Regions from separate parts of the Candidatus Clostridium eludens genome, predicted to be linked through region 3. Evidence: riboswitches for the same ligand, from Rfam matches in the RefSeq annotation. Region 3 holds a riboswitch; each other region holds the start of a gene.

Region 1 (10,440 bases), on a different contig from region 3:
CCTAAATATTGATACGGCTTAATTACTATATATGTAAATCATCACCAGATACCTTCCCACAATCTTCAATTATATATGAAATTAGTACATGTAGGAAGATACCTGGCTATGTTAAACTTGATCTAAATGGAGAAATGAAAAGCTTGTAAGCTAGTGTTTCATTTAAAAGTTTTAGTCTATAAGTCCATGCTCTAAGAATATTTCTTCAAGTCTTTCCTGGCTCATAGGTTTTGGAATTACAAACAGCTCATTTTCTTCTATTGATTTTGCAAGAGACCTATACTCAACTGCCTGATTCTCATCAGAGTCAAATTGTATTACTGTCTGCTTGTGGATTTCAGCTTTTTGAACCACATTATCCCTTGGAACAAAGTAAATTAGCTGAGTGCCTAATTCTTTTGCAAAAGTTTCCAATAATTTCTTTTCATTGTCTACATTTCTACTGTTGCAAATAATTCCACCTAATCTTACTCCACCTTTTTTAGCATATTTTTTTATTCCTTTTGATATATTATTTGCTGCGTAAAGTGCCATCATTTCACCACTTGCCACAATATATATTTCTTTAGCTTTTCCTTCACGGATAGGCATAGCAAAGCCTCCACACACAACATCACCTAATACATCATAAAAAACATAGTCTAAGTCATCAGTATATGCTCCTAACCTCTCCAGCATGTTTATAGATGTAATTATTCCTCTTCCTGCACATCCTACTCCAGGTTCCGGTCCACCGGACTCAACGCATTTTATTCCACCAAAACCTGTTTTCATTATATAATCTAATTCTACATCTTCTCCTTCTTCTCTTAAAGTATCTAGCACCGTCTTTTGTGCAAGTCCCCCTAAAAGAAGTCTAGTAGAATCAGCTTTAGGATCACAACCTACCACCATAACATTTTTCCCTAGCTCAGCTAAACCTGCTGTTAAATTTTGTGTGGTTGTAGATTTCCCTATTCCACCTTTTCCATAAATAGCTACTTGTCTCATATATATGTTCCTCCTCAAATTGAAAATATTATTATTAAATTTATTTAAACTATATTTATCCCGTCACTACCATTGCTAACACCCCCATCGCACTCTGCGAAAGCGATTCACACAAAATTAAAAATTTTGGTTCTCTGCTTTTCTATCAAAGTGGGAAATAAGCACTGCTGCATTCCTGGATAAGTTCTTCCCCTAAAGGATAACGTATTCTAAGCGCTGAAGACACTAAGAATACTGTTAATAATGTTCAGCTGGAGAGAGTTCATCCTTATAAGCAAACTCCATCTGAACCTAAGAATCACTTGATATTAAAATTATGCACTAGCTCCAACTACAGTAGTATATATCTTCTCAAGCAAAGTAAGAGCGCCTCTATATCCTACATAAGATTTTGAAAGTACCAGTTCATAGGACGCTGGAAAACCTACTTCAACTATAGAACCTTTTAATTCTTTAGTCAGATCTCTCTCCCAGGTAGTTCCAAAAATAATAGGCGGTTTATGACCAAAGTCTGTTTTTCTTATTTTTTCATGAATAGTATAACTGTCTTCTTCAAATTCTATATCTACTGAAACATCATCTGCTATTTTTTTATATTCTTCCCGAATACTATTTCTATATCTTTCAGGTGGATCTTCAGTAATAATTTGTATGGCAGGTATTAATCCTAATTGATTTACCAAAAATTTTGTTAAAGCTAAATTATATGCACTGTCACCTATAGTAGCAAACTTTGCTGGTAACCCCCACCAATACTCTGCATAAAAATCAGAAAAATCTTCTAGATACTCATAATACTTCTTTTCTTCTTTTTCAATAAATTCTTCAGCTTTAATTTTATCAATACCTGAAAATTCTACTACTTTCCTTAAAAAACTGCTGGTTTCCTTTGCTCCTATTGGAATTACAGGAATGTGTAAATAAGGCTGTTTATATTTTTTCTTTAATTTTTCTGCTGTCTTAAGACCAAGCCACGGAGATAGTACTAAATTAAATTGTGCTTTTTTAATATTTTTCCACTCTGAAACCCCCGCACTTTCATGTCCAAATAATATATTAACTTTTAAACCTATACCTTCCAAAATTCTTTTGATTTCTGTAAGATCTCCTCTCCAGAAAGTATTATGGTAAGGAAGTAGTGACCACACATTTACAAGCCCCTTTTCTAAAGGTCCATCATAGTCACCTACATATTGATCAATAATAGCTTCTGTAACCAGTTCATGTCCTGTGAAATTATTTCCCTTAAATCCACCTGTTTCTGCATATACTATAGGACGTCCTTCATCCTGAAATTCTCCTACTACAGCTCCTACATCATCTCCCACAGTGTCTGGAATACACCCAGTCATAACTACAAATAAATCTGCGTCTAAGACTTTAAAGGTTGCATCTATAAGTTCTCTTAATCTGTCTTCACCACCAAATACAACTTCTTTTTCATAAATATTTGAACTTGGAACAACAGAACCTCCTCCATAGCCTCCTCCTTGAAATCCATTATAAAAAGCTATGTTGGCAGTTTGTTTGTCCACACAACCCGGACCACAATGGGCAATAGGAATTACTCTAGGAATTGCAAAAGCACTGTGTACAGCTCCCAGGGCACATCCATACCTAATCTGTTCAATAGAATTTGATTTTTCTATAGTTTTATTTATATCTTTTAATTCTATTTCTATATTGGACACTATATCCACTCCTATTCTATAAAGTCACTGCTATTTTTCTAATATATAACATAATGTTGCTTTTCTAATATATAAGGATCCCTCTGATCAAGCCACCATTTTGTATAAGGTAATTTAACATGAGAAGATAGATCCTCATGGAATTTTTTATGTGCAAGTATATCTAAAACAGTTTCTCCTAAATTTAAAATTCCCTGGTAACCTACCGCATGATGTTCATCTCCAAGTGGAACTGCCGGTATACCCATACGGGAAGCTAAAGAGGCAAGTCCTGCATGTCTTATAATAATAAAATCAGGATTAACATTTTTAAGCAGTCCATAGAATTGATACTGCTGTCTATTACTTACACTAAAATTAGGAACATCACCATAGTTGTCTACCAAAAACTTCAGGGAATCTTTAGTAGGATCATTATTATCATATACAGGATCATGATGAAATACTAAGGAACCATCCACCTGAATACCAAGCTCCCCAAGCACTGCAATAAGGCCATGGGAATAAGCTGAGCCTGTAGCTGCATAACCTTTTTTACCACTCAGTAATTTTTTAAGTTCTTTTATCCTGGGTGCTATTCTTTTATGTTCTTTTTCTATATATGCTTCTGCTTTTTCCTCCCTATGGGTAACTCTCGCTAATTCTCTTATCCATGCATCTGTTCCAGCAATTCCATAAGGTTGAGGGGCTTTAACTTCTGGAACCCCAAATTGCTCTTCCAATCCAGCTGCCAGGTAAGAAGATAATGTATGACAAAATGAAACCGTAGCAGCAGCTTCTGAAAGCTGTTCTAGATCCTCTACCTTTGCCATATCCACTACATAGTTAACCCTAAGATCCAATTCAGCTAACATTGGAGTAAATACATCGCTGCCCCAAAGATTAATTACATTTACCAGATCTTCTTGTTTTTTAGAGCTTTTACGAACTATATATTTTAAGATTCCATGCTGGGTAGCATCAAATCCTGTACTCCAGTGCTTTGACCTAAAGCCTTCACAATACATAGGAACAATAGGAATTTGAAACTCTTCATGCAATTTACTTGCCACACTATCTATATCCTCTCCAATAATACCAGTAACACAAGAGGTTGCAACAAAAATTGCTTTAGGATGATGCCTCTCCCAAGCATCCCTTATAGATCGTTCTAATTTTTCAAGTGCTCCAAATACCATATCTGTTTCCTTTATATTAGTATTAATTACTTTCATATTTTCTACAGGTAATTTTCTATTTGCAAGGCCATTACGATATATAGAATTACAAGCTACCTGGCTGGTTCCACAACCTATGGGAGAATGTTGAATTAAAATTGCATCTCTCACCTCTCCTGCCTGACACTCCACCATTCTTTCACTACAGCTTGACCCCTGGGTAAAAGGACCTATGGCTTCACAAAGCCTCTTTCCTCCATTACCTTTACATCCTCCACAGGTATATGCCGAATCTTTAGAAAGCTCTGAAGTTCTTCCGGTTTTCCATCCAATTATAGTGCCAAGGCGTTGTTCACGGGTCTTTACCACAGAAGTGTTTAAGTTAACTTTCATAAATTATCATCCCCTAATAACTATTCCATTAAATTTGCACAAAACTATTTTTTTCTAATATATACGGATCTTTCTGCTCAAGCCACCATTTTGTATAAGGCAGCTTAGTATGCTCTGATAAATCCTGATGAAATCTTTTATGCTGAAGTATTTCCAAAATGGTTTCACCTAAATTTAAAATTCCGCTGTAGCCTATGGCATGGTGTTCATCTCCCAGTGGAGCTGCAGGAATTCCCATTCGGGAGGCCAGAGGGGCTAGTCCATTATGCCTGATAAGAATAAAATCTGGGTTTACATTTTTAAGCAACCCATAAAACTGAAACTGCTGCCTGTTACTTACACTAAAATTAGCAACATCCTCATAGTTATCCACTAGGAATTTAAGAGTATCCTTGCTAGAATCATTATTGTCATATATCGGGTCATGGTGAAATACTAAAGATCCATCTACCTGAATTCCAAGTTCTTTAAGCACTGCAATAAGCCCATGAGAATAAGCTGAACCTGTAGCCGCATAACCCTTTTTACCTTTTAATAATTTTTTAAGTTCTTCTATTTTAGGTGCTATTCTTTTATGTTCTTTTTCTATATATATTTCCGCTTCTTTTTCTCTATGTGTAACTCTTGCTAACTCTCTTAACCATGCATCCGTTCCTGCGATTCCATAAGGTTGAGGTGCCTTAACTTCAGGTACTCCAAAATGCTCTTCTAAAGCAGCCGCCATATAAGAACCTAAAGTGTTACAGAAGGTAACAGTAGCTGCAGCTTCTGAAAGCCTTTCTAAATCTTCCACTTTAGCTAAATCTATAACATAGTTAACTTCAAGTCCTAACTCTGCCAGCATAGGCGTGAATACATCACTGCCCCAAAGGTTAATTATATTTACTAAATTCTCTTGTTTCTTAGGATTTTTTCTAACTAGCTGCCTTAAAATTCCATGCTGGGTAGCGTCAAACCCCGTGCTCCAGTGCTTCGATCTAAATCCTTCACAATACATAGGAATAACCGGAATATTAAGTTCTTCCTGCATTTTGGTGGCTACACTATCTACATCCTCTCCGATTATTCCTGATGCACAGGATGTTCCAATAAATATTGCCCTGGGATGATGTCTATCCCAAGCATCTCTTATAGACCGTTCCAATTTGTCAAGTGCCCCAAATACCATATCTGTTTCTTTCATATTGGTGTTAATTATTTTTATATTTTCTATAGGCAAATTTCTAATAGCAAGTCCATTTCTATATATAGAATTATAGATTACCTGACCAGCTCCACAGCCTATGGGTGCATGCTGAATTAAAACTGCATCTCTTACATTTCCTGCCTGACATTCTACCATTTGCTCACTGCAAGTAGAACCTTGTGTAAAAGGCCCTGTAGCCTCACAAAGCCTCTTTCCTCCATTTCCTTTACAGCCTGCACAAGTAAAGGCAGAGTCTTTAGAAAGCTCTGAAGCTTTTCCAGTTTTCCAGCCAATAATAGTCCCCAGCCGCTGCTCACGGGTGTCTACTACAGAAGTATTAAGATTGAATTTCTTCATATGTTATATCCTCCCTTGATTTAACTAATAAAATACAATTGTTGCCAAAATTATAATTTCTAAATCACATATTTTTTATCATTATCATGAAGTAATTCCCATATTCGATTTCTATTAGAATTAAATTCTTGAGACATCCTTACATTAACGGTGCTTCTGGGCCTTGGAAGGTTTATTTCAATAATCTCTTTAATCCTGCCTGGATTAGAAGCCATTACCACTACTCTATCCGCTAAAAATACTGCTTCTTCAATACTATGAGTTATAAATACAATAGTTTTATTAGTTTCTTCCCATATATTTAACAATTCTTCCTGAAGCAGTTCCCTAGTTTGGGCATCTACTGCAGCAAAAGGCTCATCCATAAGTAAAACATCAGGATCATAGGCTAAAGCTCTTGCAATTGCTACCCTCTGTTTCATACCTCCCGATAACTCATGTGGATATCTTTTTTCAAAATTGCTTAATCCTACAAGCTTAATAAATTTATTACTTATTTCTCTTCTTTTATCCTTTGGTACACCTTTTATTTCAAGGCCAAATTCAATATTTTGTTCTACAGTTCTCCAAGGAAACAGTGCATATCCCTGAAAGATAATACCTCTATCCAGATCTGGTCCTGTAATCAATTTATCATCTATATATATTTCGCCTGATGTAGGTTTAGATAATCCAGCTAGAACATCTAAAAAAGTTGATTTTCCACATCCACTAGGCCCTACAATAGTTATAAATTCTCCTTGTTTTATTTTTAAATTCAAACTATCCAGAGCTAAAAATTCATCCACTTTTTGGTTACCTTCAGATTTTATATTATAAAATTTCTGTACATCTTTAACTATAATTTTATAATCATCAGGCTTTAATTCTTCAACTACTTTACTCACTTAACTCCCCCCCTCTAATCTTCAACTACAAAATTTGGTGATGAATCTTTAGTATATTTATCAAATTTATTCACTTTGGCTCTTTCTTCTGCATTTGGAATACTTTTAATGTTTTTTACGAATCTTTTTCAAGTAATTCTATAGCTTTTTTTATGCCCTGTTCTATATTAAAATACATTTGAAATACCTTTATTCCCTTTTCACGTAATTTGCTTAAAGGCTCAAAACCTATTCTTAATACAAGTACTGCATTGCAATCCTCTATAGTTCTTAAAATATTTGATATTTTATTGTCATGTCCGTCACATTCCTCTATGCCATTGCAATATTTATTTATAATTCTTTTTTCCTTAAATTCAATCTTTCCATTTACTACATCGTATATATAGAATTGTGACACATGTCCAAAATGTGCATCTACATTTACGCCAGACTTAGTTGCAACTGCAAATCTATAATTACTTTCCTTGTAAAGTTTTCCTTTATTTTTAAGATCAATTACATTTTCTCCTTTAAAACCTTCTTCATTGTCACCTCTAAATTCACCGGATATATCCTTATCTAAAGTTCCTATTGCATCTGCTCTACATTGTTTGCAGTGATACATCTGCTTTAAATCTAGCTGGCATTTTTTTCTCATATCATTTAGCTCCAGATCACTCACTGTAGGCATATTTTCAAATACACTGTCTTTAACCGGTATAAGAGGCATAATATTTGTCATATATGCTCCACATTCCTTAACCTTTTTCACTATTTCAGGAATGTGATTACTATTGATTCCCTTTATCATTACAATATTTACCTTGCATATTACACCCTTTTGAGTAATATACCTAAGACCTGACAATTGATTATTCAATAATATATTTCCTGCCTCTTCCCCTTCAAGTACATTGCCTAAATAATTAACAAATTTGTATATCTTTGCACTTATTTTAGGATCAACTGCATTTATAGTTATAGTCACATGAGTGACTCCCAGTCTTATTATTTCATCTGCATAAAAAGGCAGCATCAATCCATTAGTAGAAAGACAAAACGTGATATCCGGCGATTCCTTTTTTATTAATTCTATAGACTTTTTAGTTTCTTCAAAATTTGCCAGCGGATCTCCCGGACCTGCTATACCTACCACAGTCAAATTTTTCACTTTGTTTTTTACTATATTAAATTTATCTCTGGCCTTTTTAGGTGTTAAAACTTCACTGGTTACTCCCGGCCTAGTTTCATTCACACAATCGTATTTTCTATTACAAAAATTACAACTAACATTACACTTTGGTGCTACAGGAATATGCATTCTTGCATACTTGTGAGAAATACAGTTGTAACATGGATGCGTTAATGTCCTCTCCTCTATACTTCTTGCAAAATCTACACTCATATTTTATTTATCTCCTTTCTAGATAACTTAAATATAAAAAAAGACTAAATAAACCGAATAAAATTCAGTTTATTTAGTCTCCAGTGTGTCTGGTCAACTAAAGTATCGAAATTAATATTATATAAGTAAAAAACTTCTCACAGATGAAATGTAAGAAGTTTAAATCTTTCTTAATATCTCATCTTTCAGGTTACCCCGCAGGAATTAGCACCATTGAATAAATAATATTCAGGTTGCCGGGCATCATAGGGCCAGTCCCTCCGCCTCTCTTGATAAGAAATTCTATATTAAATTTTAATCAACTTTAAGTTTCTTTACTTATTGATGATACTATACAATTTTTTAGATGTTTTGTCAATAGTTAATTTTTTATAATTATTATTTTTTATTTTCCACCTACAGTTGACGTATAAATTCTCTCTATCAACTGCAGGGCACCTCTATATCCTATATGACATCTGTTCAGTACTACTGTCTCAGAAGAAGGCGGATCTATTTCTATTAGTAATGCATTTTTTTCTCGTGCTACATCAGATTCCCATGATGAACCTAATATCAATGGAACTCCTGAACCAAAATCGGCTTCTGAAAGTGATTTTTCTGCAAGATAACCATCTTCAATATATTCTACTTCCACAGATACACCTTCTGATAGATTCCTAAATTCCTTACTTATTTTCTCTCTAAATTGCTCTGGCGGATTATCCGTAATGATTTGCTTTACAGGTATAAGTCCAACCTGATCTGATAGAAATTTTGTATAGGCAAGTGTATACGCACTGTCTCCTACAACAGAAAATCGAGAAGGCAAGCCGTACCAATACTCTGCAAAAAAGTGTGAAAAAGAATCTAAAAAATAATAATACAATTCTGCTTCTTCTGCAATGAACGCTTCTGATTTTTCAGCATCGATTCCTGCATATTCAACTAATTGTCTTATAAAAGCAGTAGTAGCTTCCTCACCAATAGGTATTACAGGAATATGCAAATAAGGCTGATTATATTTTTTTTCTAAATGTTTCGCAATATTCACTCCTACCCACGGTGATATTACAAGATTAAATTGTGCTTTAGGAATTTCCTTCCATTCCTTCGCTCCACCACTTTGTGGTCCAAAAAGTACATTTACTTCAAAACCTACGTTCTTTAAAATCCTTACAATCTCCAGATAGTCTCCACGCCAATTTGTATTAAAAAAAGGTGTCTCAAACCACAAATTAATTAATCCTTTTTTCTTTTCACCTTTATAATCTCCAACGAATTGGTCTATGATTGCTTCCACAACAATTTCATGACCTATAAGGTTTGAACCTTTGAAGCCAGCTGTATCTGCATACACTATAGGGTAACCTGCCTCACGGTATTTCTTTACAATTGCTCCAACATCATCTCCTATAAGTTCTCCAGTGCAACCTGTAGCTACCACAAATAATTCACCCTTGTAAATTGCTAAAACTGATTTTATTAAATCATCAAGTTTTTTTTCACCTCCAAATACTATATCATTCTCACCTACATTTACACTGGCAACATTACCTCCACCAGTACTGGTAGAACCTTGAAAACCATTTTCAAATCCCATAAAAAAATATTGTTTGTACATACATCCCGGACCACAATTCGCAATTGGAACACCATTCTTAATTGCTACTGCAGTATATGCACCACCCACTGCACAAGCATAATGGGGATGTACTATTGTACTACTTTTTTTATTTATCTTAGTCTCAGCCACTCTAATCCTCCTCATATATTCTTAAGAAATTTTTTTTACTACGTTTTCGCAGTTTTTTATTTTTTGATTACTTTATTAGAGCTAATAGTTAGAGGATCACCTGCTTACACAGTGTATCCTAAATTACTTAGTCCTGCCCGTCCATAACCAAAGTGTCAGTGCAACTTACTTACACAGTTTTTGCTATTTCATCAAACACTTCAAGTTTTACTCTTTCATCAAGCACTTCAGGATGCTTTGCAAGCAAAAATGGATCATTTTGGCTAAGCCACCATTCATTATATGGACTTTTAACGTGTCTAGAAAGAACCTCATTAAACTTCTTTCTTGCAAGAATATCTAATAGAACCTCACCTGTCCGAATTATTCCATCATAACCAACAGGAAAATGCTCATCACCCATGGCTAAAGATGGGATACCAAGTTTTGCCGCTTCAGGTGCAAGTCCTTGATGTCGAATTATTACAAAATCTGTCTTTACTCGTTTAAATAGGGCATTTAGTTGGAATGCCTGTGTTTTACTTACTGTAAAATTAGGAATATCTCCGTAAGTGCTTATAAGTTCATTCAGCGTATCCTGATTCTCATGTCCACCATCATAAACAGGATCGTGATGGAATACCACAGAACCATCAACACCTATCCCTAATTCACGCA
Region 2 (10,440 bases), on a different contig from region 3:
ATACCAGTAATTGCCTGGGTGCCAGTGCTTATATTGTGGCTGGGTATAGGAGAAACATCTAAAGTTGTAGTTATATGTATAGGTACATTCTGGCCAGTCCTTCTCAATACAATTCACGGAATTAAAAATGTGGACAAGAAATATATGGAAGTAGGGAGTATACTTGAAAAAAAGAGATTTATAATTCTTACTAAAATTATATTTCCATCAGCTCTTCCTTCTATATTTACAGGCCTTAGAATAGGAATAGGAAGTGCATGGATGAGCGTAGTTGGAGCTGAACTTATTGCGGCATCTTCAGGTATAGGTTATTTGATTTCTTATGCCAGAGAGCTGTCCCAGCCGGATGTAATGCTTGTTGGGGTGTTTTCAATAGGTATTATAGGACTCCTTATTGATACATTTATAAAAATAGTGGAAAAAAGAGTTTTGAAATGGAATATTAATTCATAGGGTTAGGAGTGATCTCATGAGCTCGAAAAATACTTCCAATGGTGTTTTGAAAATTCAAAATCTATATAAAAGATTTATTATAGATTCAGGAAATATAGAAGTTCTCAATAATATAAACTTGGAAGTTTATAAGAATGAATTTATATGTATTATTGGGGCAAGCGGGTGCGGCAAGAGTACCTTGCTTAGAATAATCGGCGGACTTGAACGGGAATATGAAGGGAAAGTATATTCTAAAGATAAACTAATAGAAAAACCCGGTGTTGATAGAGGAATAATTTTTCAGGAATCAAGACTTTTTCCATGGCTTAATATTGAAAAAAATGTTGAATTCGGACTGCAGGAAAAATTAAATCATCATAAAAAAGATAATATTATTAAAAGGCATTTGGAACTGGTGGGATTAGAAAAATTTGCAAGAGCATATCCTCACCAATTGTCAGGTGGGATGCAGCAGCGTGCAAGTATAGCTAGGGCATTAGTTAATAATCCTGATATATTATTACTGGATGAGCCATTTAGTGCCCTGGATGCATTTACTAGGATGAGTATGCAGCAGGAGATATTGAAAATCTGGAAAAAGGAGAAAACCACAATGATTCTGGTTACCCACGATATTGATGAGGCTGTTTTTCTAGCTGATCGTGTAGTCATCCTATCAAGCCGTCCTGGTACTATAAAAAAAATTGTAAAAGTTGAAGTGCCAAGATCAAAAAAGCGCAGTGACTATGACTATATAAAGATTAGAAATGAAATATATAATGAGTTTTTCGGAGAGTTTAAGGATGATGTTGAGTACTATATTTAAATTTGGAATTGAAAGGTAGGAGGAGTTTGAATGGGATTATTGAATAAGAGAAAACCTCAAATAAGAGAAAAAAGGTTGAATACTTTAAGTGCATATTATGGAGATATCAACCAAGTTTTAAATAGTATAGAAGAAGGAAAAACAAATCAAAAAATAAGAACATTTTCTCAAGCCTCATTTGATGAAATTATATATATTCTTCAGGCACTTAACGGTATTGAGGATGCAGGTATAATAATTCATGGACCACTTGGCTGCAGTTCAGTTCAATTGAATATCTTATCTAAACGTAATTCTAGAAGATGGATTGTTACTAATCTAAATGAAAAAGATTCAATTTTGGGCAGTGGTGAAAAATTAGAATTGGCAATAAGAAAGTTATATAAAAGTTATAAACCTAATGTAATCTTTATAGTGGCCACACCTGTAATAGCCATAAATAATGATGATATTTTATCTCCTATAATTGAACTTGAGGATGTATTAAATATAAAAATTGTTCCTATTTTTTCTGATGGTTTTAAATCTAAAACTAGAATATATGGAAGTGATATTGTATTTCATGCCATTTGTAAATATTTAGTTACAAGTAAAAAAGAAGAAACTCAATCTAATCTTATAAATTTAATTTCCATATCTGAAAGTGAAAAAGAATTAGATGAAATTAAAAATTTGTTAAATAAAATAGGTATTGAAGTAAATGTATTACCACAATTTTCAACATTAGAAAATATATATAAAATACCTAAAGCAGCACTTTCTGTTAGCATAGACAAGGATCAGGGAGATTATTTTGTTAAATCATTAGAAGAAAAATATCAAATACCATTTTTGCTAAATTTATATCCTATGGGTATACAAGGGACAAGCAACTGGCTTATAAGTATAGGAAAAGCTTTAGGATTAGAAAAAAATGTAGAAACTGTGATCTTCGAATATTCTGATGATTTAAAAGAATATATAAATAAAAATAAATTAAATGGATTGAGAGTATATATAAATTTACCTACTTCTAAAGCATTTTCAGTTGTAAAGCTAATAAAAGAATTGGAAGGAAGTTTAGCAGGAATAACCGTGGATCATATAGATGATTTGAATAAAGAAGATTTAATTTATATTGAAAAATTAGATGAAAACATAAAATTTCATGTGGCAAATGGGCAGCCTTTTGAAGAAGAAAGTATTTTAAGTAAATTGAATCCTGATTTATATATAGGATTAAGTCATCATAGTGTTTTAGCCGGAAAGCTTGGAATCCCTTCTGTTGCTATAGATAATCTAGATATATTAGGGTTTAATGGCATTAAAAATCTTGTAAAGACCATTAATAAAGCAATTAAAAATAAAAAATTTGTGGAGAAACTTGCCAAAGCAGATAGATTACCTTATAACAAAAATTGGTATAATAGAAGCATTAATTGGTATATAAAACAGGAGGTAAAATAAGGTATGGATATAAATAATACTAGTATAATTGACGCTTCTAGAAATAGCTGCGCATTGTCTGGAGCACTTCAGACAGTTGAAAATATAGAAAAAGCTGTACCCATCGTACATTCAACGGCAGGTTGCGCAGTTCAGCAATATTTAGGAGTAAACAAAGTAAGCGGTAATAGAGGTTCAGGATATACCGGTGGTATTCAGGTGTCTTCTAGCAATGTCATCGAAAAACAGGTGATCTTCGGAGGAACATCCAGATTAAGGGAACAGATAAAAAATACTATTAAAGTGCTAGATGCTGATTTATATGTAGTTTTAAGTGGATGTGCTACTGAATTAGTAGGTGATGATATACCAGCTATGACGAAAGAAGCTCAGGAACAGAGGTATCCTGTTATAAATGTACAAACTCCTGGATTTAAAGGAGATATACACTATGGATATGAAATTACAGTAAGAACCTTAATTGAACAGTTACCTAAAATTTATGATATATCTTCTAAAAGGCAAAAAGAGCTTGTAAATATATTTGGAATTATTCCAAATCAAGATGTATTTTGGCAGGGAAATTTATTTGAATTAAAAAGAATTTTAGAATCTATAGGATTAAAAGTAAACACTTTATTGGGATTTCAACAAGATATCGCAAAATGGCAGCAGATTCCTAATGCCGGATTAAATTTAGTATTTTCATCTCGAGGAATAAAAGCAGTAGAATATTTAAAAGATAAATATAATATACCTTATTTAAATTTTAACAGTTTGCCTGTGGGTTTCAATACAGGTTCTTTTATAAAAAAGGTCGGTAAACAGCTTAATATAGATAAAAAGGTATTAGATGAATTTATAAAGGCTGAAGAGAATAGGCTCAATTATTATTTAGAAAATATAGCAGACTTTTATTATGAATACAATTTACAAAAAGAGTTTGCAGTTGTTTCTGAATCAAATTTGGCGTTGGGGGTAAGTGGTTTTTTGGAGGAGTTAGGACTTATACCTAAAACTATTATTATTACAGATAATCCAGAGGATATTTATAAAGAGCATTTAAGAAAAGAAATAGGAAATTTTTTATCTTCACAGGAAGTAGAGTTATATTTTGAAGAAGACCAAGGGAGAATAAATAAAATCATTGAAAATAGCGAAATTGAATTGATACTTGGAAGTTCATTAGAAAATGAAATTGCAGGTAAAATTAATGTTCCTATTCATCATATATCCTTTCCTATATGGGACAGTGTGGTTTTAGATAAAACATATATGGGATATAAAGGTGCGGTTACTTTACTTGAAGATATAGCTACATTGGTCAGAAATTTTAGCTAGTGATATAGGGTATAATAATTCAAAATTTGGTCTTTTGTTTTTATTATTTTATATAATAAACTAAGTTTTGTGCCTTGAGCATATTGAAGGGAATGCGGGTTTTTATGTACAAAATATTGAATACTAATAATAAAATAGTACTAGGCTTTATATTACTTAATATATTATCAGGAACGGCTAGCGGAATACTCCAAATGATAGTGCCACTTTATGCTTTGAGTATAAATGCTAATACCGCTCAGGTAGGCTTAATAAAAGGAATTTCTGGACTTGGATTAATGCTATTAGTCTTGCCTTCTGGATTTTTAATTGATCATTATGGCTCAAGAAAATTATATATAATTGGAGGCGTTATTTTTTCTACAACGATTTTTTTATTTCCTTTTGCTGTGTTACCAATATTTATAATGATTATTATGCTTTTTCAGGGATTTGGCAATTCATTAAGAATGACCTCTCTAAATGCTGCTTTTTTTAAAAATTTAAAATTAATAGGTAAAAAAAGAGCAGGGTGGTATAAAGGCTCCATGTCCATTGGTTTAACTTTTCTAGGCCCTCTTATTGGTGGGTATATTGTTCAATTTATTAGTTATAAAAATATTTTTGTTTACATTGGTGTAGTTACTTTAATACCGATTATATTATTGATATGGCTAAGTGAAAAACATAATACTTCAGTTCATATAAACATAATAGATATTTTTAAAGAACAGACCTTAGATTTTAAATTAACTTTAAATAATAAAATTATAAGGCAATCTATATTAATAGAGAGTTTATCAACAGCAGCTTTTTCATGTTTTGTGACTTTTATAGTTATTTTAATAGTGAAAAATTATCATCTTCCATCTTATTATGCCTCATGGTTAATAATATTAGAGGGTGGAGTCTTTATTTTAGTTGTATTTACAGCTGGGGAACTTTTGGATAAATATAAAATACACAATTTATATATAAGTAGCTTTATTTTGAGTATTATAGGCATGATATTTATAGTGTTAACAAGTAATATGGCATTTTTAAGTGTGGGCACATTAATTATGGGTTCTGGATTAGGTATGACTAATTTAATTACGTATTCTCAAATAGGCGAGATAGAAGGTAAAAAAGGCAAGATATCTGCATTGTTTGCTGCTTGTACAGGTATAGGTGCAGCTTTTGGTCCTATTTTGGGAGGATTTATTGGTGAGACTTTTGGTATACAAGCTATATTTTTAAGCTTTATTCCTATTTTTGTTTTAAGTGGAGTATATATTATGTTAAATGTATACTTTAATCAGTATAGTCTTGACAAGAGAGATATATATGTCAAATTTTTTACATCTAACAAAAGGACAAGTAAAACAAAAATTATGAGAGAAAAATAAATTACTCCTTGTTCTTGAAATTGTAGAATATTTGATATAAATATAAATATAAATTAAATACTATAGGAGGTATGTATAAATGGCAATTGATAAAAATTTTGTAGAAGAATATTTAGCTAATACAAAGTATATAGTATTGGCTACGGTAGATGGTGAGAATGCACCTGCTTTGAGAACTTTAGGTGCTTTTGGTGTAGATGGGTATAGCATTTATTTCTCAACTGGCGAAGGAACTATAAAAGTCAAACAAATAGAACATAATTCAAATGTTTCAGTTTTTTTTCAACATGAAAATCAAGAAGTAGCATCTTTTATTAACGTTACAATAAAGGGTAAAGCTGCCAAAGTTACAGGTGAAGGAGAGATTACAAAGGCTATTGAAGTGATAGCTAAAAAAAATCCCAGGTTCAAAGAAAGAATTAAAAAAAATGGTTTAGGTAACAATATAATATTTCGTGTAGATCCATCAGAGTTGAAAATATTGGATTTCAATAAAGGCCAGGGAGCAAGTGGCATTGAAGTTATTTTGCCATAAGATAAAAAATTACCATGGAATGCAATTGGATTTTAAGAGCGTACTTGGGTGTCAGTAGTTATATATGGATATTATGATATAAATTTTGAAAATTAGAATTATTTTTTAAATTTGTATTGACAAAACAACTAAAAGGCTGTACAATACATTTAAATTGAATAATTAAATATAAAATTTCTTATCAAGAGAGGCAGAGGGACTGGCCCTATGATGCCCGGCAACCTGAATGTATTCACATTCAATGGTGCTAATTCCAGCAGGTAATATAACCTGAAAGATGAGAAGCAAAAGAATGTAACTTCTTGTGGTTTCTCTACAGGGAGTTTTTTATTTGGACTGACTAGAATACTGGAGGTCAAGTTAACTTATCCGTTAGGCTATGGTTATACTTGGCCTTTTATTGTACATTTTTTAGTAGAAAATGAATAAAAAGTTGGGGGTGGTTAAGATGAAAGGATTACATGGGTCATATAAATTTTTAACTATGAGTAAATATGGAATTAAAAAGATATAAAAGCAAATAGACTTTTTACTAAAGTGGTAATAAGGAAAGATAAAATATAGAAAAAAGGAGATTGATAAAAATGAGTAGATTATTCACATCAGAATCTGTTACAGAGGGACATCCTGATAAAATATGTGATCAGATATCGGATGCAATACTGGATGCAATTACTGAACAAGATAAAAATGGAAGGGTGGCTTGTGAGACAGTTGTAAATACTGGGCTTGTGATTTTAGTGGGCGAGATATCAACTAAAGCTTATGTAGATATACCAAAGATAGTGAGAAAAACTATAAGTGATATAGGATATAATAATTCAAGATTTGGATTTGATGCAGCTAGCTGTGCAGTGTTAACATCCATAGACGAACAGTCTTCAGATATTGCACTTGGGGTGGATGAGTCCCTAGAATCTAAAAAGGGTGAAAAGGAAAATATTGAGGCAATTGGAGCTGGAGATCAGGGAATGGTATTTGGATTTGCAACAAATGAAACGCCAGAATATCTTCCGCTTCCAATAGCACTGGCACACAAGCTCTCAAGAAAGCTTGCGGAAGTAAGAAAAAAAGGCATAATTCCATATTTGGGACCTGATGGGAAAACACAAGTTACGGTAGAGTATGAAGGAGATAAACCTATAAGAGTTGATACTATACTTATATCTTCCCAGCATGAGAAAGACATAAGCCATGACCAAATTGAAAAAGACATAATAGATGAAGTTATTAAAGTGACAATACCAGAAGAGTTGATAGATTCAAATACAAAATATCTTGTAAATCCAACAGGAAGATTTGTAAAAGGGGGGCCAGAGGCTGATTCTGGACTTACAGGAAGAAAGATAATAGTTGATACCTATGGAGGATATGGAAGACATGGTGGTGGAGCATTTTCAGGGAAAGATCCAACCAAAGTTGACAGATCTGGGGCTTATGCTGCAAGGTGGGTAGCAAAGAACTTAGTGGCAGCAGGAATATCCGATAAAATAGAAATAGAAATAGCCTATGCCATAGGTGTGGCAAAACCAGTATCTATAAGTGTAGACACTTTTGGTACAGGAAAAATAAGTGATGACAGGATAGTGGAAATAATAAATAAGTTGTTTGATTTAAGACCAGCTGCAATTATAAGGGATCTTGATTTGAGAAGACCTATATATAAAAGTACAGCTGCTTATGGACACTTTGGGAGAACAGATATAGATTTGCCTTGGGAAAAACTTGATAGGATTAATGAAATTAAAAAAGAATTAGAGAGTAGTATTGTCTATTCTTAAATAAAATTAAGTAGGAGGATTTTTTCGTATGAGTAATATAAAAAAACAGCTTCATGGAGAATTGGCCATAAAAAATGCAGCTATGGTTGAAGGAATAAAAGTGGATCCTGCCATATTCAAACATTTGGATTTTGATAGAAAATATCAAAAGCAAATCCATACATTGTTTGAATATGACCATGATCCCCATGTAGGAATTGAATTTCCTACTGGATTTAGTACACCAGGAGGATTGAAGGTAGGCTTTAGATGGGATAATAAGTCCAAGTATGAGATTAAGTATGAAAATGATAAATACTATCTCATAGAAAATCAAAATGAGATATTTCCAATAGAATTTTTAAGCCATCCTAAATATTATGATTATAAAACTTCCGATGGTATGGATATGTCAAATGTAGCCACTTACAATAGAGAAGGTACAATTTTTGTAGCCTATAGTAATGAATGTGCATTAAAAGATAAGGGATTAGATTGCCTATTTTGCAATATAAATGCTACAAAAGATACTTATGCAGAAAAGGAGGGAATAGAGTGGAAGTATCCTAATCAGATAGGAGAAACGGCAGCAAAAGCTTATAAAAATGGTGCAAAACATATTACTATAAGTGGGGGTTTTGTAGCAGAGCGAAGAGAGGTAGAGTATTACATTGATGTAGCTGAAGCTATTAAAGAGTATACTGGTCTAGAGGACTTCAATGGAACGGGAGTTATAGGAGCTCCACTTGATCTTGAAGTGATTGACAAGTATAAGGAAGCGGGATATAGGACAATTGCAATGAATATAGAAATTTGGGATAAGAATATTTTTAAAAGTATCTGTCCGGGTAAAGTAGAACAATGCGGCGGTTGGGAGAACTGGATAAAAGCTCTAGAGCGTGCAGTAAAGGTGTTTGGTTATGGTAGGGTAAGATCAAATATAGTTGCCGGAATTGAACCTAAACAATCTACCTTAGAAGGAGTGGAATATCTTGCGTCAAAGGGAGTAATATGCTTAGCAGGAGCATGGTGTCCGAATCCAGGCTCGGCTTTGGAGGGACATCGTACACCAGAACCTGAATGGCATTTGGATATGGCATATAAAGTTTATAATATATTTAGAAAAGCAGGATTTACTTATGATCAACTGTACGATTGTAACGCTGCGCCTACAACGCTTTGCCATGATTTATATAAAATAGAGGATGAATTATTGCCTATATTTAAATAAATAATTATAAATTAATTGAGGGTATTGTGATTATCAGATGATATATTTTATAGGAGGAGGTTGAGATGAGTTTTAAAGGGAAAGTTGTAGTTGTTACGGGTTCATCTAAAGGTATAGGCAGAGAAATAGCTTTAGAATTTTCTAGTAGAGAAGCTGTGGTTATTATAAATGGAAGAAATCAGGCTGAAGTACAAAAAATAGCAGATGAGATAAATGATAATGGTGGTACTGGCTATGGAATAACAGCTGATGTGACTAAAAAATCAGAGGTTGAAAATTTATTTAGATCCGTAATTGAAAAGTATGGCAAAGTAGATATACTAGTCAATAATGCAGGTGGTGACAGCGGTTCAAAAACAGTGAAAGATTTAACAGAAGAAGAATGGGATGCTGTTATTGATAGAAATTTAAAAAGTGTTTTTCTTTGCTCTAAAGCTGTTATTGAAAGTTTCAAAAAGCAAAAGCAAGGTAGGATAATAAATATCGCATCTCAGGCAGGTAGGGCAATATCAATTCTTGGAGGACCTCATTATGCAGCTGCAAAAGCTGGAGTAATAGGTTTTACAAAACACTTGGCAAGAGAATTAGTGCATTATGGTGTTACAGTGAATTCAATTGCACCAGGTATAATTATAAGTGGGGAAAAATTGGAGAACAAATGGAATTCCCATACTGAAGAAGAAAGAGAGAAGATTCTTGAAGATATACCACTGAAACGATTAGGTACCACAGGGGAAATTGCAAAAGCAGTTTTGTTTTTAGCATCAGAAGATGCCAGTTATATCTTAGGAGCTTGCTTAGATGTTAATGGCGGTAGATGGATGTTGTAATAAAAAATTCTAAAGGATATTATAAAACTAGCATGGCCAACTATAATGGAACAGATGTTCATTATGATGGTTGGCATAGTTTCAACTATATTAGTTTCAAAGCTTGGAAAAGAATCTATTGCAGCAGTTGGAATGGTCAACAATTGCTTTTTTAGGATTTGTATTTTCTAATCAAATAATAATTACCTTATATATTGACAAAAGAATTGGTGGGTTGTTCTATAGGAAGTTTTTTATTGGACTGACTAGAAACACTGGAGGTCAAGTTAACTTATAGTGGAGATTAAATCATATATAAATCTCCATTCATAGGTTATGCTTGGCTTTTTATTGTGCAATTTTTAATAAAAACCAAATTAAAAATTGAGAGGTAATGAAGATGGCAAGGTGAGTGGAAAAGAATTTTCAAAATGAATATGAAGGAGTAGATGTTAGTGAAAAGTATAAAACTATCTTTAATCATATTATTTATTGTGGGAATGATGATTGTAGCTGCCGGGTGCGGCGGCGGTTCGCAAACTCAAAGTAAGTCAAATTCATCCAAAAAGGAAGTTACAGTTAAAATAGGAGCAGATTCTAGTACTTTTTCTAGTGCCTTTTATGTTGCCAGGGACAAAGGTTATTTCAAAAAACATGGTATTGATGCCCAAATTAATCCATATTCTTATGGAATTGATACTATAGATGCGG
Region 3 (10,440 bases):
TAATATTTTATATACAATTTACTGTATATCGGAAGGGCATGTAACTAAAGCGTACAGTGGAAATTATAATTATTATAATCCGGAATTTTCATATACAATATTAGAGGATCATTTAGGTAAAAATTTAAAAGATAAAGTATTTAACGAGGCCGAGAAATTAGCAGAATGTGTGTCTTCTCCGATTGGAGAAACAACGAAATATTTCAATTTAACTAAAACAGGACTGCCAATAGAGTGGTGGGATACAGATGGGAGATTTAGAATAAATAGAGAGTTTAACGGAAAAGAACTAAATATTTTAGGGGCAACTCCAAGGAGAGGTACAAAAGTATGGGAAATATATGAGGTAAAAAAGCAAATTATAGTATTGTATCTGGATATATGGAAGGTTATATTGAATGGACTTAAGGAAAAGCCAAAATGGGAAAAGAAGATCAAAACTACTTTAAAAGGGATAATAGATGGCAAATATATATGTTTTGAAGATTACGAAGATGGAGGTGTTTTGGCATCTTTAATAAAGATCTCAGAGAATGCCATAAGAGAGGTTATGCCAAATACACAGATTTTAAATATTAGCAAGGAAAAAGATAATATTAAAGGATATTTACCAAGTGAACTTGTAAAAGACATAAATGATAGAATTATAGAGTATAAAGAAAATGTGACGGAGGAAGAGATAAAAGAAATATTGACTGGGATGATAGAAAATGATCCTGACGATTGGAAACTTAAAGTAGAGAAAGTATTAATGGCAGAGAATAATAAAAGAACAGATATTTTAATTGATTATAGGGAAGATGAAAACTTTATAAATATGGCAAAGAAAATTATTAAGGATACAGAAGATGAAAATTTATTACTTATATGTTTATATGGAATAGGGAGAGAAGAAAACTTGAGTCAAAGAAATGCTAGATTACTTAAAAATATTATTCATCCAGCTAATATTTCTGTGTATAAAAATATCCTTCAATCTGGAGAGGTATTGTCATTAGATCTTTCAAATAGATTAATGGAATTGAAAAATCCCATTAGAAAGAAAATAGAATTAGATATGGATAAGGTAGAAGAATCAAAGGAAGAACTCAATGAAACAGTGGAGATTCTTAAAGAATATATAGGTGATGAAGAAGATAATGAAGAGCTTGAAGAAGAGGACTTTAAAGAAAAAAATCTAAAGGAAGAATATAATGATAAATTAGAGTTTAAGTATGAAGATTTTTTAAAGCTGATATTGAATATGGGATCTATAGGGGTGGAAAAGGGAAAGAAAATAGCTATGGATAATGGCACTTTCCTAAATGCCTTTATAAGTGATGTAAATCGAGAACTTTATGAACATATACAGGACCAGGCAATTGTAATTGAAGATGATTTTATAAAGATAGATGATTTTTATGTAGATACGATAAAGGAGTTGATGGCCAATGAAAAATAGGGTAAATCCAAAGGAAGCGGATAATATTATAAAAGCCTTGGAGGGTGGCATAGTACCAAGAAAGGGAATCCACCATCTATTGGTAGGAAGAAACGAAGAAGTTCAAGAAATTATTTCTATTTTAGATTCTATAATTCAGGGCGGAAGTGATATAAGATTCTGGGTGGGGGATTTTGGCAGTGGAAAGAGTTTTATGCTTAGAACTATAGAGTCTATTGCTGTACAAAAAAAATTTGCTGTGTCTACAGTAGACTTAACTCCAACAAGAAGGTTCTATGCGTCAGATGGAAAGGCTAGAGCCTTGTATAGTGAGATAGTAGGCAATATAATTGTGCAGACTTCTCAAGATGGAAACGCCATAAATACTATATTGGAAGAATGGATAAATAAGATTGTTATGGATGTTTCTGAAAAAGAAGGTATACCCATGAACCAGGTATTAATGACAAAAAATAAGGAACTTGTAGAAAATGAGATATTAAATGTTACCAGTTCTTTCAATTCAATTGGCTTATCTTACGAATTAGGGCAAGCTATTGCAAAATATTATGAAGGTATAGTAGAAGACAGTAGAGTATTAAGACTAAAGGCTTTAAGATGGATTCGTGGAGACATAGATACTAAGACTGAAGCCAAAAGAGAACTTGGGATTGAAAAAATAGTAAATGACGATAACTGGTATGATGCTATTAAAAATTTGGCAGAATTATTTTCAGACATGGGATATTCTGGTTTTGTAGTAAATTTTGATGAAGCTGTTAATCTCTATAAATTGCCTTTGGCTCGGACTAGAGAGAGGAATTATGAAAGAATATTAAATATATTTAATGAATGTAAATCAAATAAAGCAAGAGGATTGTTTGTAAATTTTGGTTCTACAAGGAAAACTGTATTTGATGAAAACCGAGGCATGTCTAGTTATGGAGCTTTGAAAGGAAGGTTGGGAACAGAATATAGTATGGATTCTAAACTATTGAATACAAATAGAACTGTTTTACCATTAAGGCCTTTAAGTGTTGAAGAAATATACACATTGTTGGAAGATTTAATCAATATATATAATATCCATTATAAAGAAAACATATCTATGAAAACAGAACATATAAAAATGTATATGGAAGAGCAATTGAACAGACCTGGAGCGGCTGAATTTTTGACTCCACGAGCAGTAATCAAAGATTATCTGGAAATTTTAGATTTAATAAGACAAAATCCAGATAAAAGTATTGAAAATATAATCTATGCGAAATTTGGTAAAAAAGCTGTGCCTGTAACTAAAGACGAGGATAATAAGGACGATGAAATTGAGGTTTTATAATGAGTAGTTTTGATTTATTACAGAAAGAAATACGTAGATATATATATGATGAAGGATGGGAAAGTTTGAGAAGAATACAGGAAGCTTCAATAAAACATGTTCATAATACGGATCATAATTTAATATTGGCAGCACCAACTGCCTCTGGCAAAACAGAGGCAGCATTTTTGCCAGCCATAAATTCCATAAAGGACTGGAGTTCCGGCCTTAAAATTGTGTATATATCTCCTTTAATAGCTCTTATAAATGATCAATTTAAGAGGATATTAGAACTATGCAATTATATAGATATACCCGTTACAAGTTGGCATGGGGAAGCATCTAGGGAAAAAAAGAATAAACTCTTGAAGGAACCTAAAGGGATACTACTTATAACCCCGGAATCTATAGAGGCTATGTTAGCCCTGAGACCCGGAGAAGCAAAAGGATTATTTAGGGAAACGGAATGGATAATAGTAGACGAAATACACAGCTTTCTGGAAAGTAATAGGGGTATGCAATTGAGATCTCTAATAGAAAGAATAAAATTATATATGGAAAAAGAACCTAGATTCATAGGTATGTCAGCTACTTTAAACGGAGAAGATTATAAAAAAGTTAAGAAATTTTTTATAAGCAATAGAGCTACAGATGTACTGCTTGATAAAAGCAAGAATCCTTTGGAAGCTACTAAAAGTTATTATGAATCAAATATAAAGAAAGAGTCAGGAGAGGCACTGGAAGAAATTTATGATTATTCTCAAAGAGAATCCATGCTGGTATTTCCCAATTCAAGAGGTGAAGTTGAAAGATTAGCTGTAGGTCTTGGTAAATTAGGAAAAGAGAGAGGCTCCGATATTAGATATTTTGCCCATCATTCTTCTGTGAGTAAGGATATGAGATTGACCGTGGAGAAGTTTGCTAAGAGCAGCAGGGGACAATTATTCACTATATGTTGTACTTCCACTTTGGAATTAGGAATAGATATAGGTTCAGTAGACAGTATAGTTCAGTATAATGCTCCACATTCTGTAGCCAGTTTAGGACAGAGGTTGGGACGAAGTGGTAGAATTACAAGAAAAAATATATTGCATTTTATAGCTACTGATGAATGGTCTTTATTGCAAGGGTTAGCAGCACTATCACTTTATGAAGAGAGTATAATAGATAGATTTGATCCTATAGTGAAGCCTTATGATGTTTTGGCTCATCAAATAATATCTATTCTTTTGGAGAATACAGGAATGTCTTTTGAAGATTTAAAAAATATAAATAGGAGTTTTAGATGCTGGCAGGATATAGAAGATGATGAGTACTTTGAGCTATTAGAATACTTAATAAAAAAGAATTATATAGAGATTTTAGAAAATGAAGCTATAACAGGTTTAGAAACAGAAAAGCTTTTAAGAGGAAGTGAATTTTTTACCCATTTTGAAACGGAAAATAATTTTTCTGTTTACAATAGTCATAAAAAGATAGGTGAAATTCCCCTGTCTCCCAGCATACATACAGGGGTAAATATATTTTTGTCGGCACGTATTTGGAAAATAAAAGATATAGAATTGAGAAGTAAAAAAATATATGTAACTAAGGCTTTAGATGGAAATCCCCCTGTATTTTTAGGGAGTAGTGGCAATGTAACCAACGAAATAAGAAATAGAATGAAAACAATATTGGAAGATGAGAGTTATTGGATTGATTATAATAAAAATATAAAAGAAGTTCTATCAAAACTTTCTAAAGACAATTTAAGGTATGAAAAATTTCAATGGACGGAGAAGAATGATAAAGTTGGACTTAGAACGTTTCAAGGCACGAAGATAAATAGAACTCTACAACTTTTACTTAATATGTTGTATGGAGGTGTAAATTATAAATTGGAGGATGGTAAAACATTTATAAGTGGGCCTGATATAAAGAAAGATATAAGTAGAGTGATAGAAAAGAACTTTACTGAAGATGAAATATTTCTATATTTAAAAGATAATCCAGAAATGGTAGAAGTATATTTATCCTCTAATAAATATAGGATGCTGTTACCAGATAATTTGAGAATAAAATATATTATTAAAAATAAATTGGATTTAGAAGGAGTAAAAATATATTTAGGGCATGATTGCAATTAGGTTTTATAATAAGAATGAAGAAAATAGATACTAATTTGTGAATTTAGTATTTAATAAAATAGCAATAATAAATTTGTTGGCTAAAATATAATATGGGTAGGCTATGGTGAACCGTACCATAAATAGGACAAAGTTTAATAATGCAATTTATTCTTTATAAGCCGTTGCCCTGATTTTATAAATTTAGTATTGACACAGGCAAATATAATCACTATTATATAAGGTGTATACATAATTGGAATGAGTGCTTAAAAACTTAATATATTATTATACTCTTATCAAGAGTGGTGGAGGGAAAGGCCCTATGAAACCCGACAACCGACATTTTTTATATGCATCGGTGTCAATTCCTGCAGAGTGTACTATATACTCTGAAAGATAAGAAAAGTAGAAGTCTTATTAAATTAAGTTATGTTATTTGCTAATAGAGGCTATTTTTCTTATATATAAGGAAAATAGCCTTTTTCTTGTATTTAGAATTAAGTTTATAGATAAACAAGGTGGAGATTGAGTATCAGTAAATTTATATATTATTAAAGAGGAGAGATTTTTATGAATATTTTAATTGTAGGAGGAGACAGACTTGACAACATTAAAGATAATCTAGATAAATACGGAATTAATAAAGTTAACCACATTACAGGTAGAAAAAAAGGGGATAAGAAAATAGAAATTCCTAAAAATACGGATCTAGTGTTGGTACTTACAGATTTTGTAGGACATAACATGACTAAAATAATAAAAAAACAATCTAAAAAAAATCATACTTTAGTTATGTTTTCAAAACGTTCATGGATATGTATTCAAGCAAATATTAAAAATATACTTACTGATTAAATGAAAAATATGTACAATCTAAAATATTCTATAAAAACTGAGACACTAAGTGTTCTACTTAGTAATATATATTTACAGTATGTATTGGATATTTAATTAAAAAAAGCAGTGAAAAATCTTCACAAAAATAACTAGTCAATAATGAGGAGGTATCAAATGAGAAAATTTAAATTTAGAATTTGGGATAAAGAAGATAATTGTTTCTATATAAGTAATAACCCATATCCAAAAGAGTATTCAAACCATAAAGATAGGTTTGTAGTTACAGAATTTACAGGACTAAAGGATAAAAATGGTGTAGAAATTTTTGAAGGAGATATTATAGGAATAAATAATGAAAAAAGTTCTCCAAAGCTTCCGGTTAAATTTGGCAGATGTTCTTTTGGAAAATTCATAGGTGAATGTGGGGAACTAAGTGAAGATACGGAATTATATGGCTTCTATGTGGAAAACGAGTATTTATACATTCAGATGATTAATGAAAATGCTATTGTTATTGGTAATATTTTTTCATAGTAATAAGTGAACAATTAATAGTCAAATAGTGATAAACTTCCAGAACAAAATTTATTCTGGAAGTTTAATCAAATATACAAGTCTGAATTATAGTTTTTTATCATCTATTGAATTGAACCAATTATTGATAGGCTCTATAATTGAACTTATGCATCCATCTTGGAAAGGGGATCTAAGATTAGCAATTTCCACAAGCTCCAAAAAGGACTTGGTTCCTCCAACATGGCATATTTTTATATAATCTTCCCAGGCAGATTTTCTATTATCCACTGCTTTTTTCCAGAATTGAAGGGCGCATATCTGTGCCAGAGTGTAATCTATATAGTAAAAAGGTACATTGAATATATGGGACTGCTGAAACCACCATCCTCCGCTTTCCAGAAAATCACATCCAGTATAATTCTTATGAGGCAGATATTTTTTCTCTATGGCTCTCCAAGCTCTCTTTCTATCCTCAGGACTTACCTCTGGGTTTTCATATACATAGTGTTGAAATTCATCTACTGTAACTCCGTAAGGTATGAATTTCACAGCACTTTCAAGATGGGCAAACCTATATTTATCTGCATCTTCTTGGAAGAATAGATTCATCCAGGGCCAGGTGAAAAACTCCATACTCATGGAATGTATTTCACAGCTCTCATAGGTTGGAAATATGCACTCAGGAATTTCAATCCACCTGGATAGATACGTCTGAAAGGCATGACCGGCTTCATGTGTTAAAACATCTACATCCCCTGAAGTGCCGTTAAAATTTGAAAATATAAAAGGTGCCTTATAATCGGGGATGTAGGTGCAGTATCCACCTCCGGCCTTGTTCTCTTTAGTTACTAAATCTAAAAGTTCTTCCTCCAGCATGAATTTGAAAAATTCCCCGGTTTCCGAAGATAACTCAGAGTACATTTCACTGGCGTTTGAAACTATCCATTCTGGACTGCCTTTTGGTTTGGCATTTCCCGTTGTAAATTCAAATTTTTCATCATAATAGGTAAGGGTGTTAAGTTCCAATCTCTCTAACTGCCTATCATAGAGCTTTGAAGCAGCAGGTACAAGGTACTTTTCCACCTGATTTCTGAATTTAGCCACCATTTCAGGAGTGTAATCACTTCTTTTCATTCTTATATAACCTAGTTCCACAAAGTTTTTGAATCCCAATTTTTGTGCTATTCTGGTTCTCACCTTTACTAAATCATCATATATTCTGTCAATTTCACCTTCGTTATCTGAAAAGAATTTATATTTGGCATCTGAAGCATTTTTTCTTATTTGTCTATCTTTACTCTGCATAAAAGGTGTGAGACCGGATAGGTTTTTTATTTCACCCATAAAGGGAATTTTTGCAGAAGCCAGCAGTTTGGTATATTCTGATGACAATTTATTTTCAAGTTGAAGGTCTTTTATCACCTCCGGTGAAAAAGATTTTAAAGAAAATTCAGCTAGGGTGAAAAATTGCCTTCCTAGTTTTTCTTCCAATTCTTTTCTGAATTTTGATTGAATCAATTCTTTGTAAAATGTAAAATCAAGTTCGTCGTATAGAGGGGAATATTCATCCCAATAGCTTTTCTCTTCGTCATAATATTTATCCTTTGTATTTATGCTGTGTCTTATTTGAACCAGAGTTCCCATAGTCTGCAGGTGATTTCTTATGTCATTTATACCATTTATGCATTCAAACTGTTTTTCGCAGCTGTCAGCTAATTTTAGTTTATCCACAAGAGAGTTAATGGACTTTTTGATTTCATTGTAGTCTGGTCTTTCGTATTTGAATTCACTAAATTTCATAATATACCTCCAATATGTTTAAATTTACTAATATTATAATATAAATGGATTAATTTTCAAAATAAATAATTTCATATTTCATTGGAACAAAGAAAATTATTTACTTGACAGCGGTTTTGATAAAGTTTATTGTATAAATGCGGCATATGCTGTATTACATATTATAGAAAGAAGGGAAAAGAATGAAAAATCCTATAGTTACAATTGAAATGGAAAATGGTAAGCTGATGAAAATAGAACTTTATCCAGATGCTGCACCTAATACAGTAAATAATTTTATATCGTTAGTAGAAAAAGGATTTTATAATGGTACAATTTTTCACAGGGTTATACCGGGATTTATGATTCAGGGAGGAGACCCTGAAGGTACAGGAATGGGAGGACCGGGTTACTCAATTAAAGGTGAGTTTTCATCTAATAACTTTAAAAACAATTTGAAGCATGAAAAAGGGGTAATTTCCATGGCTAGAACTATGGCTCCTGATTCTGCAGGTTCACAATTTTTTATAATGGCAGATAATGCACCTCACCTTGACGGACAGTATGCTGCTTTCGGGAAAGTTACAGAGGGCATTGAAGAAGTAGATGAAATAGTATTACAGAAAAGAGATTATGATGATAAACCTTATGAAGATCAAAAGATGAAAAGTGTAACTGTAGAAACTTTTGGCGAAAAATATGATGAACCTCAAAAAATAGATGATTAAACTTATAGAATAATGTTATGGTGAAAAATATTAAAAATAGTAGCACTCAATTGTCAGTTGAGACTGCTATTTTTTTATAAGTCTATGATTAAATATGATGGGAGTGAAAGCTATATATGAATAGAAATTGGGAAAAGAACATAATACTTTTTTTGGCTAGTCAGACTATATCCCTTTTTGGAACGTCCTTAGTTCAATATGCAATTATATGGTTTATTACATTAAAAACACAATCTGGAATTATGATGACCATATCCATTGTCAGCGGTTTTCTCCCTACATTTTTTCTTTCTCCTTTTGCAGGAGTATGGGCTGACAGGTATAATAGAAAAATATTAATTATTTTATCGGATTCTTTTATTGCAATATCAACGCTTGTACTGGCCATATTATTTCTCTTGGGATATGATGCAGTGTGGCTGCTCTTTGTTATATCTGCCATAAGAGCTCTTGGAACGGCTGTTCAAACTCCAGCAATAGGTGCATTTATTCCTCAGCTTGTACCTGAAAGTAAACTCACTAAAGTTAATGCCACAAATGGAAGTATACAATCAATTGTTATGTTGATATCTCCTATGATTAGTGGAGCACTTCTTACTATAGCCACAATAGAGGTAATATTTTTTATAGATGTTGTAACTGCAGCTATAGCAATTTTTATGTTAATTTTATTTTTACACGTTCCTGCTCATAATAAAGCATTAGAAAAACAGACCAATGGTTATTTTATAGATATGAAAAAGGGAATTACATATATCAAAAATCATGCTTATATAAAGAAATTCTTTTTATTTTGTATGATATTTTTCTTTTTATCGGCTCCAGCTGCATTTTTAACTCCTTTACAGGTATCACGGAGTTTTGGAAATGATGTATGGAGGTTAACTTCAATTGAAATTGCTTTTTCCAGCGGGATGATATTAGGAGGAGTTATTATGGCTTATTGGGGAGGATTTAAAAATAGGATTTATACCATGACATTGTCAAGTTTTCTCATAGGAACATGTACTTTTTTACTTGGAGTTACACCTAATTTTATATTATATTTGTTTTTTATGGGTTTAGTTGGAATAGCTATTCCACTATTTAATACACCTTCTATGGTATTATTGCAGGAGAAAGTACAAGAGGATTTTTTAGGCAGGGTATTTGGAGTGCTGACCATGATATCCAGCTCTATGATGCCCCTTGGAATGCTGATATTTGGGCCAATATCCGATATGATTAAAATAGAGTGGCTGCTTATAGGAACAGGCATATTTATGTTTATTCAAAGTTTTTTCTTAATAGGCAGTAAAATATTAATACAAAATGGAGAATCAAGTTTAAAGACTGATACATGATAATTGGAAATGAATAATATGAGGTGAAAAAGCTTAGAATTATTTGATATAAAGGAAATGGTGAAAATGAAAATTGTTTGTCTTGGAGATAGTTTAACATATGGTTATGGTGTAAGAAGACGTGAAGTATGGACTGCCCTATTAGAGAAAAAATTAAAAATTGAAGTTATAAACAAAGGCATATCTGGAGATACTTCAGCAGGTATGCTTTCTAGGCTATATAATGATGTTATCCTTGAAAAGCCATCGTATGCAATGGTTATGGGAGGAACAAATGATTTTATATGGAATTTGCCAGTAGAGCAGGTTATGGCAAATATAGCTTCTATAGTTTTTCAGATTATGCATAACAGTATAAAACCTTTAATTGGGCTGCCTGTACCTGTTTGTG

The links. A riboswitch is a leader RNA that binds a small molecule or an ion and turns the genes downstream of it on or off. The one in region 3 is predicted to bind S-adenosylmethionine.
Region 1: it holds a riboswitch for S-adenosylmethionine, as region 3 does, so the genes downstream of both, nifB (nitrogenase cofactor biosynthesis protein NifB) here and ACJDU8_RS16680 (DUF2325 domain-containing protein) in region 3, are expected to answer to the same signal.
Region 2: it holds a riboswitch for S-adenosylmethionine, as region 3 does, so the genes downstream of both, metK (methionine adenosyltransferase) here and ACJDU8_RS16680 (DUF2325 domain-containing protein) in region 3, are expected to answer to the same signal.

Annotation. Positions count from the first base shown of each region.
Region 1 covers NZ_JBJHZX010000021.1:54,102-64,541, reverse strand. Annotated here, with positions in the region: gene nifH (nitrogenase iron protein) at 172-990, opposite strand; gene ACJDU8_RS14500 (nitrogenase component 1) at 1,305-2,681, opposite strand; gene ACJDU8_RS14495 (nitrogenase component 1) at 2,720-4,231, opposite strand; gene ACJDU8_RS14490 (nitrogenase component 1) at 4,260-5,774, opposite strand; gene ACJDU8_RS14485 (ABC transporter ATP-binding protein) at 5,834-6,661, opposite strand; gene nifB (nitrogenase cofactor biosynthesis protein NifB) at 6,777-8,048, opposite strand; SAM riboswitch class I at 8,224-8,327, opposite strand; gene ACJDU8_RS14475 (nitrogenase component 1) at 8,434-9,783, opposite strand; gene ACJDU8_RS14470 (nitrogenase component 1) at 9,953-10,440, opposite strand, start outside.
Region 2 covers NZ_JBJHZX010000007.1:116,471-126,910, reverse strand. Annotated here, with positions in the region: gene ACJDU8_RS06820 (ABC transporter permease) at 1-453, shown strand, start outside; gene ACJDU8_RS06815 (ABC transporter ATP-binding protein) at 470-1,261, shown strand; gene ACJDU8_RS06810 (nitrogenase component 1) at 1,292-2,707, shown strand; gene ACJDU8_RS06805 (nitrogenase component 1) at 2,711-4,027, shown strand; gene ACJDU8_RS06800 (MFS transporter) at 4,132-5,394, shown strand; gene ACJDU8_RS06795 (pyridoxamine 5'-phosphate oxidase family protein) at 5,474-5,929, shown strand; SAM riboswitch class I at 6,105-6,213, shown strand; gene metK (methionine adenosyltransferase) at 6,514-7,710, shown strand; gene ACJDU8_RS06785 (radical SAM protein) at 7,739-8,920, shown strand; gene ACJDU8_RS06780 (SDR family NAD(P)-dependent oxidoreductase) at 8,986-9,750, shown strand; gene ACJDU8_RS06775 (hypothetical protein) at 9,796-9,921, shown strand; gene ACJDU8_RS06770 (ABC transporter substrate-binding protein) at 10,185-10,440, shown strand, end outside.
Region 3 covers NZ_JBJHZX010000026.1:59,794-70,233, reverse strand. Annotated here, with positions in the region: gene ACJDU8_RS16695 (tellurite resistance TerB C-terminal domain-containing protein) at 1-1,441, shown strand, start outside; gene ACJDU8_RS16690 (ATP-binding protein) at 1,431-2,759, shown strand; gene ACJDU8_RS16685 (DEAD/DEAH box helicase) at 2,759-4,864, shown strand; SAM riboswitch class I at 5,137-5,249, shown strand; gene ACJDU8_RS16680 (DUF2325 domain-containing protein) at 5,417-5,701, shown strand; gene ACJDU8_RS16675 (YopX family protein) at 5,858-6,217, shown strand; gene ACJDU8_RS16670 (M3 family oligoendopeptidase) at 6,305-7,999, opposite strand; gene ACJDU8_RS16665 (peptidylprolyl isomerase) at 8,182-8,706, shown strand; gene ACJDU8_RS16660 (MFS transporter) at 8,823-10,049, shown strand; gene ACJDU8_RS16655 (GDSL-type esterase/lipase family protein) at 10,116-10,440, shown strand, end outside.